Regions from separate parts of the Acinetobacter sp. TR3 genome, predicted to be linked through region 1. Evidence: predicted binding sites of a transcription regulator. Region 1 holds the regulator's gene; the other holds the start of a gene.
What was found. The regulator PhoB, encoded in region 1, activates phosphate uptake and scavenging genes when phosphate is short. The targets are predictions, from matches to a motif close to TGTCATNAANCTGTCATAA.
Positions count from the first base shown of each region.

Region 1 (4,793 bases):
CGTGCGCTGTCAACACGATAAAAACGCTCAGTTAAACGGGGTAGATGTTTTGGATTAATGCCAATTCCATTGTCTTGTACGGTAAAGTAAGCGTGATCGCCATCTTCATGCCAGCCAATCGTAATAATGCCGCCTTTCGGCGTGTATTTAATTGCATTGGTGATTAAATTACTAAACGCACTAGCAATTTCCATATCAGAGCCGATTAAATCACAATGACTGTCGATATCTAAATTTAAAGTATGACCATAATCGAGATTATAAGCACGCGCATCATCAAATAATTGATTCATCAAATTTGCCATGTCAATAATTTGATTTTTTGCGACTTTTTTATTGTTTTCTAAATTGGATAAAAGCAATAAATCATTCACCAATGCATTCATACGTTTGGTTTGTGATTGCATTTGAGTGAAAGCACGTTTCCAGCGAGGAGTAATGTCATCTTGATCGATAAATGTTTCGATATAACCACTCAGTACGGTGAGAGGTGTACGTAATTCATGAGAAATGTTGTCCACGAAGTCTTTACGCATTTGTTCAAGATTATGTACGCGAGTGGTGTCATACGCCACCAATAAGCGACTTTCGCCACCAAAGCGAGTTAATTTGACTTGCACATATCGGTCTTCGTCCATTTGAGCCTGTAGACGGATACCATCAGGTGCTTGATCGATATGATTAAAATATTCAATAAAACTGGGTTGACGCAAAATAGCCAGTAAATTACGTCCACGATCCAAAGGATTGATGCCCAATAACTTCTCGGCAGCAGGATTCCACCATTCAATCTGATGTTGGTCATCAATCAAAACAACAGCTTCCGCCAATGCAACCAGAGATGATTGAGCACGATCAATCAAACCTACCATTTCGGCTTGAACGATACGTTCTTGTCGCTGCGCTCGATAGACATTAAATAATAATGCACCCCAAATACCGCTTAGATTTGGGGGAACATCATAGGGACGATTTGAAATCCACTCATTGACTAAATACAGTGAGCGGAGTTGGAGTATAAAAAAAACGACGAACGCGACAAAAATACAGCTCCAAAAGTATCCAACCCCGAATCCAATTAAGCTCGCAATCAATAAGAAAAAAAGTAGCAGTCTTAGATCTTGTTTTGCAAACGTCCATAAATTGCTGTCACGGAAACGTTGATGTTCACGTGCCAGTTCAGGGACGGGATAAGGTTCATACATAAAGGATTTTAACCTGCTGCTAAATCAGCTCGTGTAGAAAAACGATAGCCTGTGCCACGTACTGTTTGTACAAAACGATCTACGCCAAAAGGTTCTAAGACTTTGCGTAAACGTCGGATATGCACGTCAATGGTTCGGTCTTCGATATAGACATTACCGCCCCACACTTGATCCAGTAATTGTGCACGTGTATACGCACGTTCAGGGTGTGTCATAAAGAAAGCCAATAAACGATATTCGGTTGGACCCATATCGAGAATACTGTTACCAAAGCTCACACGCTGGCTGACTGGGTCGAGCATTAAGCCATTAGCATCAATGACTTTCTCGCCACTGAGTGCATTTGCACGACGCAACACAGCTTTGATACGAGAAACCAATTCACGTGTAGAGAATGGTTTGGTCATATAATCATCTGCACCTGCATCAAGTCCTTGCACTTTATGGTCTTCTTCACCACGTGCAGTGAGCATGATCACAGGAATCTCTGCCAAGTTTTCATCACGTTTGAGGCGACGGCATAGATCTACACCACTGACACCACCCGGTAGCATCCAATCCAGCAAAATAAGAGCAGGACGCTGATCGACGATAATCTGATGCGCTTGTTTGGCATCCTCAGCTTGTAAACATTGGAAGCCTGCCATATCCAAAGAGGTATGGATCATTTCGCGGATCGGTAGCTCATCATCGACAATTAAAATATAGTCATCTTTCACTGCGCAATACCCTTAAAATCTGTAACGGTGAACCGTTTTGTTGTTATGACAGGCTTATTACAAAGATTAATTATGACAATATCATTGCAAAAGAGTTAATAAAGTCGAATTTAGCAATAAATTGTGACAATTCTAGGGCAGAGTAGTGACCAAATGATGACAAGTTGTTTGTAAATAAAACAAATCAATTCATTTGGTTAATACCATTGAAACCTTTTTATTGTGTTCGTCACAAAACTGTAAAAGGATTTTAATTTTTTTGTGAGGTGGTTTCAATAAATGATAAAAAAACAGCACAACAAGCAGATAACACATCTTCTAAGGGCTGTTTAAAACCTTCGGAAACCCAACGAATAATAATATGCGTCACATAACCATTTAAACCTGTTGCCATTAATGAAACTTCTTCACCACTTTGAGGTGCATTCGGCATGGTAATCATCACGAAAGCTTGGATAATTCGGTCAAATTGAGTCAAGGTTTCTTGAATCGTCGCCTGATTATGTAAATCTTGTACCAACATGGCATCGATATAAATAATTCGTGCCATACGAGGGTCATCTTTAATTGCGCTTAATAATGCGGATAAACCTGCCGTGACCATATTCTTAGGTTCAGGCGCAGCCATCAGCACGGCTTGGGTTAAACAATTTTGCATTTTGCCAATCATTCTTAAGAATACCGTTTGGAAAAGTTCCTCACTTTTCTTAAATGATTCATAAAAATAACGCTCAGTCAGCTTCGCCTCATTACAGACATCTTTGACAGTGACCGAAAAAAAACCCTGTGTACCATAGGTTGCAATGCCTGCTTCAATCAACTTTTCGCGGCGAACTTCTTTGCGTTCAGTTAAAGAGAGACCTTTAAACTGACGCTCTTTCGCTTCGGTATTATTTTTCTTGCGTGTCGCTAGATCTTCAGTTGCCATGGAAAAACCGTTCCCTAAAAAGTCTTTAAATCGTATATCTAAGATTTATTTGCATTTTAAACAGGTCTTGCGAATTTAGAATAACTAAATTTCGTAAAACTTATTTCATCGTGTCTAAACATCTTACGTCATGAAATGTAAATAGACCTAATATGACAAGTAATATGTTGGTTATTGCCATTTGTCTTAAAGCTGTAGTGTACTATATTGACAACCCATATTGTCAAAATTATATTGGTTATAGCTTAAACTGCACATGATCAAGACAAATGTGTGCATATCATTCGCAATACAAAGGATAGGCAATGAAAAATTTTAAAAATAAAGTCGCAGCGATCACAGGTGCAGGTTCTGGGATTGGACAACAATTGGCAATTTTATTGGCTAAACAAGGTTGCCATTTGTCATTGAGCGATATCAATGAGAAAGGATTAGCGCAAACTGTTGAGTTGGTAAAACAGAACCCAATCACAGTAACGACCAAAGTGCTTGATGTGTCTAACCGTGAAGCGGTGAAGCAATGGGCGCAAGAAACTGTTCAAGATCATGGCTCAGTGAATATGATTTTCAATAACGCAGGTGTGGCACTTGGCTCAACTGTTGAAGGCGCAAGCTATGAAGATTTAGAGTGGATCGTGGGAATTAACTTCTGGGGCGTGGTTTACGGCACCAAAGAATTCTTACCATTCATTAAGCAAACCAAAGATGGTCATATCATTAATATCTCAAGTATTTTTGGTTTAACTTCGCAACCAACACAATCTGCATACAATGCAACAAAATTTGCGGTACGTGGTTTTACTGAATCATTACGTCAAGAACTTGATATTGAAAAGAGTGGCGTAAGTTCTCTTTGCGTACACCCAGGTGGTATCCGTACCAATATCGCAAAAGCTGCTAAAATGAATGACAGCTTAAAGAGCTTGGGCATGGATCCAAATAAATCGATCAAGCAGTTTGATAAATTTTTACGTACACCGCCAGAAGAAGCTGCTCGTCAGATTTTAAATGCAGTATTGAAAGATAAACGCCGTCTGCTAATTGGAACAGATGCTCGTATTGTGGATTCTTTCCAACGTCTATTCCCGACGGGTTATCAACGTATTGCTGCACTTGCAACGAAAATGATGTAAGTTTCAAGCATAAAAAAAGCCATTCTTAGAGAATGGCTTTTTTATTTGAGGATCAAAGAAGTTTTTAAATAAGGACTTTGATCTTGGTTTTCTTCCAAAAGAACTGATAATAAGAGGCTTGTAATACGCATAAGCACACAAAAGAAAGTGCATAAGCAGTCCAAATGCCCGTTAAGCCCCATAACGAACTAAACCAATAGGCACAAGGAACTTCAATTACAATAATGGTCAGAATATTAATCATCATCGGAACATTGACGGTTCCACTAGCCCGCATGATTGAAGCAAAAATAGCACTCGCACCAAAGAATAAAAGCGACCACAATACGATGAATAAGAGCTGCTGCCCAAGTTCAATGACGCTGTGATCGGTAATAAATAATGCCATTAAATATTTGGAAAATAAGTAGGCTAAAGTGATCAAACTGCCTGTGAATATGACATTCATTCCCAAAGCGGTTCGTGTAACTTTGGCTAATAATTCGGGTTTTCCTGCACCAATTGCTTGAGCGGCAAAAATAGAAGCCGCAATTGAGATAGAGAGGGCAGGAAACTGAATATAGTTGAGTACTTGGTTCACTGCACCATACGCTGCGGTCGCATGCGCACCATAATGATTAACCAAACCAATGATGACTAAGCCTGCCAATGAGGTCGTCACCATTTGGATGCCTGTTGGGATACCAAGCTTTAAGATTAGTTTGCTTAGATTGCTATCGTGACGAATACTTTTCAATAGACGGGCATCTATTTTCAGTGGATGGTTCTTGTAATTAAGGTAGAAGCTCAGAAAAATAAGGACTGCGGC
Region 1 covers NZ_CP114264.1:3,146,080-3,150,872, reverse strand. Annotated here, with positions in the region: gene phoR (phosphate regulon sensor histidine kinase PhoR) at 1-1,205, opposite strand, end outside; gene phoB (phosphate regulon transcriptional regulator PhoB) at 1,214-1,924, opposite strand; gene O1449_RS15110 (TetR/AcrR family transcriptional regulator) at 2,175-2,852, opposite strand; gene O1449_RS15105 (SDR family NAD(P)-dependent oxidoreductase) at 3,158-3,985, shown strand; gene O1449_RS15100 (MATE family efflux transporter) at 4,050-4,793, opposite strand, start outside.

Region 2 (4,793 bases), 1.5 Mb from region 1:
TAGAGTTTACTGCGGCTCTGAATAAGCCGCAGTTATAAAATAATAATAAACTGATGAAATGTTCTTGCAAATTTTAACACTTTAACTTTGTTTTCATGTTGAAAAGCAGCGTATGCTTTTCGAATAAATAATTCTAACTGGAATATAAAAACCATGACAGATTTGACAAATATCGTAGAGATTTTAGCGAAACAGGCTTTAGGCGGTCAGCAACAATCTGGGCAAAATAGTGGTGGTTTAGGTGGAATTTTAGGCTCTGTTTTAGGGCAACTTAGTGGTCAACAACAAAATAATCAAAATCAGCCGCAAAGTGGTTTAGGTGGAATCCTAGGTTCAGTTTTGGGTCAGTTAGGTAGTACGAATAACAATACATCTCAGACAAATAGTAATACTAGTGGGAACACAGCCCAAACATTATTAATAGCCGTATTGCCGTTGGTTCTTGCTTGGATTCAAAAACAGGGGGGCTTACAAGGGGCATTAGATAAGCTAAAAAGTACAGGTTTATCCAATCAGGTACAGAGCTGGGTCGATCCTCAACAAGTAAATGCTCAAGATGTTCCAACCCAAAATATTCAAAGCTTATTTGATGATCAAGATATCGAACAGGTTGCTCAACAAGCACAAGCGCCAAAGCAAGAAATTTACAGTGCGATTGCGTCTGTATTACCTCAAGTGATTGATTCTTTGACTCCGCAAGGAAGTAATACCAATCCCCAAGAAGCAAATCAAGATATTCAACAAGTATTGAATTTGGTGAGTGGTTTTTTTAAAAGATAAGTATAGAAAAATAAAAGGGCGAAACGCCCTTTTATTTAACATTTGAAATAAACTTCTGATTAGAAGTTATATTCCATACCTAAACCAATAACAGTTTTCTTGTTGTTGTCTTTCTGCCAGTCAATTTTTTGTTGAGCAACAACACCGTAGAAACGAGCTTGTTTATTCATCTGGTAATCTGCACCTAAACCATAAAGATCTTGTTTACGATCATCACGACCATCAGCTTCAGTTTTCGCAGAGATATATTCTGCTTTTAACTTCACTGGTGTAGAAGGGATGATATATGCAGCCGTTACACCAAAAGCATTTTCTTTTAAGCCTTTAAATGAATTATTAGTGACTGTGTCTGGTTTCCCAGTTTCTTTAGTCGTTGTGATGACAGCCACAACATCATCTGTAGGCTTAGCTGTTTGCCATAATGCGCCAAATACCAAACCATCAACACCAATTGGGGTAAAGTCTAAAGAGCCTGTAACACGAACGGCATCAGCATAAACGCCAGTTAAGTTATGTGCACTAAATTTAGTTGCTACAGCACGGTTTGCAGCAACTGCCGCAGCTAAACCGACATCTTTATTTTCATACGTTAAAGATGCTGAAACACCATCACCAAAACCATCACGCGCATCTTTTAAACCATAGTTTGTAACTACAGTTATTTCTTTAGTAACGCCAGCTGTTGAAGTTGTAGATGTTTTTGTAGTTGCAGATGTTGCTGCATTTTCACCTTGCTGGAACATGATGTTAAATGCTAAACCACCAAGTAATTTCTTATCAGTTTCAAAACCGATTACGTTATTTAAACGATCTTCACCAGCTAAAATAGCAGTCATATCTAGTTCGTTGTGATCGTTGAAAATATCTTGGTTATTTCCAGCAGCAGTTTTTAAGTAAGAATCAAAACGACCAACTTTCAACGTTGCAATACCATCAGCTTTAAGGCCAATGTAACGGTTACGCATACCAAGATCTGTACCATCACCGTCAGTATTTACTTGCCATTCAGCTAAATAAACTGCTGATAAATCATTCGTTAATTTTTCATCACCTTTCACACCAAGACGAGAAGCATTTGAGTTAATTTTTGTTACGCTTTCATCTTTAAAGCCATTTTTGTCGATTTGATCTAAAGTCACATTGAGCTTACCATACAATGTAGGTGCTGCTTGCGCTGCATTCATGGCTAAAGTTGCTACAGTAGCAGCAAGAAGCAATTTTTTCATTGAGATTTCTCCAAACACTTTTTGTAAATGGCTGATGCCTTAGTTACTGTTATAAGCTTGCTTGTGTACATAAAGTTACACAGCTCACTGACTTGTATGCAGTATCGGCAAACTTTGTGACAGATAAGTGAAAGAAAAATGACAGTTTGATGACGATTCATATTTAGTAATAATTATATTTGTTCTTGATTTTTATATATTTAATAAATAAAAATGGGGCGAAAAGCCCCATCATTTAGATAATTTTTTGCTTACAGCACTGCTTTAATCTTTTCAGCAAAGGCTTTAATCATTTCCTGATCACCCATTTGTGCTGCATGACGACCAAGTTCATGAACTGAGCTAGGAATCAAATGAAAGTGCACATGTGGAACTGTTTGCCCAGCTGCAGCTCCTGAAAGTTGCATTAGTACGATCCCTTTAGCATCTAAAGCGGTTTCAATTGCTTTAGCTATCTTTTGAACAATTTGAATCGTATAGGCTGCTGCATCAGCAGGTAAATCCATCAAAGTAACAGCAGGTGTTTTAGGAATAACTAAAGCATGACCATCTGCTTGAGGCATAATATCCATAAAAGCGAGAACCTGATCATCTTCATAGATTTTGATTGCAGGTAGTTCGCCTCTTAAGATTCTTGCAAAAATATTTTGGTCATCGTACGCCATGATTAGTCCTTTAATATAATGAGATGAGAAATTTTGCTTTTCAGACAATAATAGAAAATAAACTGCTAAGACTTAAAAATAAGGCTTTTATTTGCAATTTAATTCTTTTTGACGCTCTTTAATTTCATCTAAGCGTTGTTGCTCTCTGTCAGAAAATTTAGGCTTTGTTGTATGGCAGTTTTCATTACCATATTTAGCCTTGGCATCTGCATCTTTAAAACAAAATCCTTTAGATGCATAGATGAGATTATAGTCATCTTGCAACTTTTTACATTCTTGTTCTGGTGTAGCTGCTTGAAGGTTAAAACCTGTAAGGCTTACCAATCCAGCAAAAACTGCAACCGCAAACTTATTCATGAGGTATTCCTCTAGTTAAAAGGCATGAACTCAAAGAAATTAAGAAAATATGTCTATTTTCACGATTTGACTTAAGTTCAACTACTAATATACGGTTTATCAATGAAATTTCAATGAAACTGTATTATTGGAGTGTAATTTTTATCCATAATTCATTCACACAACACATAAATATCTTATATATCAATAGTTTATATTAAAAGTCATTAAAAACTAATTATAGAGATTTTAATCTTACTTTTTCATAAGTTAGAGAAAATAGCTATAGTACAAAGAATCAGTGTTTTAAAATAGAATCTAATAACGGCAAAAATCATCCAAAGAATTTCTAAATTGTCATATAAATTTAAGTATATTATTGTATGCTTATTGCAATTACTGAGAATGATTCTTCTTTTTGGGGTGGTGACTGTGAGATTGAATGAAAAAGTTGCTGCAATCGCTTTTTATGCAATTCTTGTCGTATCCATCATAATATTCGGTTTTGGGATTACATTTAAAGACAATATGATTATTGTAATTGGTATATCATTGTTTATGTGTGCATTTCTAGTGAAATCAGAATTTAAATTAGAAGTGTTATTTTGGAAAATCGCTAACTAAAGTTAGATTAAGATAGGAGAATAGGGCTACTATAATATAACAACCTGTTCTCCCATTCCAACTCACCTATACCTTGAGCTTTTTACTTTAGTATAATTTTCGTCCACTCTTCATAAATTTTGACAGCAGAAGAAAAGTCACTATTCGGTTCTGCAGTAAGGTTTGCTGCTTGAATCAAACTCTGGGTTAAGGCGAGGATAGGCGCTGGAAGCTTTGCATCATGTACTAAGTCTAAGGCAATCCCTGTATCTTTTGCCAATAAGGGCAAGGCAAAGGTGCATGGAAATTCACGACTCAACACACGTTGAGGGAAGATATTTTCCGTCACGAGACTTTTGCCACTAGAAGCATTAATACAATTCAAAGCTGCATCTAGGTTTACACCATGCGCCTTTAATGTGGTAAATCCCTCGGCAACTGACCATAAATTGACAGCAAGCAACATATTGTTGATGGCTTTTACTGCAAAGCCTGCACCTGAATTGCCGACATGCTGAATCAATTTTCCAACGGCTGCCATTGCAGGATAGGCACGTTCAAAAGCATTAATGTCGCCACCTACCATAACCGTAAGTGTTGCATTTTCTGCACCAATGGTTTGTCCGCTAACAGGTGCATCGAGAAAATCGATATTTTGTATTTTTAATCGCTCTGCTAGACGGCGCGCTGCCTCAGGAACACCACTGGTGCAGTCAATCCAGATTGCTCCCGATTTAATCTCAGCACCATCAATCAAGGCTTCAACATCTGCACTGGTTGGCAGACATGAAAATATAACATCTGCCTGTACTGCCTGAGCTAGTTCAACCGCCGTGGTTCCATATTCTGTTGCATGTTGTTCAGCCTTACTAAAGTTTCGATTCCAAACGTAAACTTTTTCGAAATGCTTGGGTAGATGGGCTGCCATACGATAGCCCATAGCACCTAAACCGATGAATGCAACAGATTGAGTCATAGTTTACCTTTATATTGGAGTTGAGCGTTCTGATAACCAAGTTGTCAGTGTTGGCCAGAACTCAATTGAACTATTTTGACTAGACATTAAACCTAAGTGCCCGCCAGGTATCAAAGTAAACGTGACATCTTGACTATTTGTCAACTGTGTTAAAGGAAAAGCAGCCTCAGAAGTAACAAGTTGATCGCTTTTACCTGCACCTACCAA
Region 2 covers NZ_CP114264.1:1,635,267-1,640,059, reverse strand. Annotated here, with positions in the region: gene O1449_RS07725 (YidB family protein) at 154-780, shown strand; gene O1449_RS07720 (porin) at 840-2,006, opposite strand; gene O1449_RS07715 (HIT family protein) at 2,258-2,671, opposite strand; gene O1449_RS07710 (YARHG domain-containing protein) at 2,759-3,028, opposite strand; gene O1449_RS07705 (NAD(P)-dependent oxidoreductase) at 3,714-4,586, opposite strand; gene O1449_RS07700 (alpha/beta fold hydrolase) at 4,596-4,793, opposite strand, start outside.
Region 2: a site for PhoB is predicted at 2,143-2,161, ahead of O1449_RS07720 (porin). Genes of this name have one in related genera too.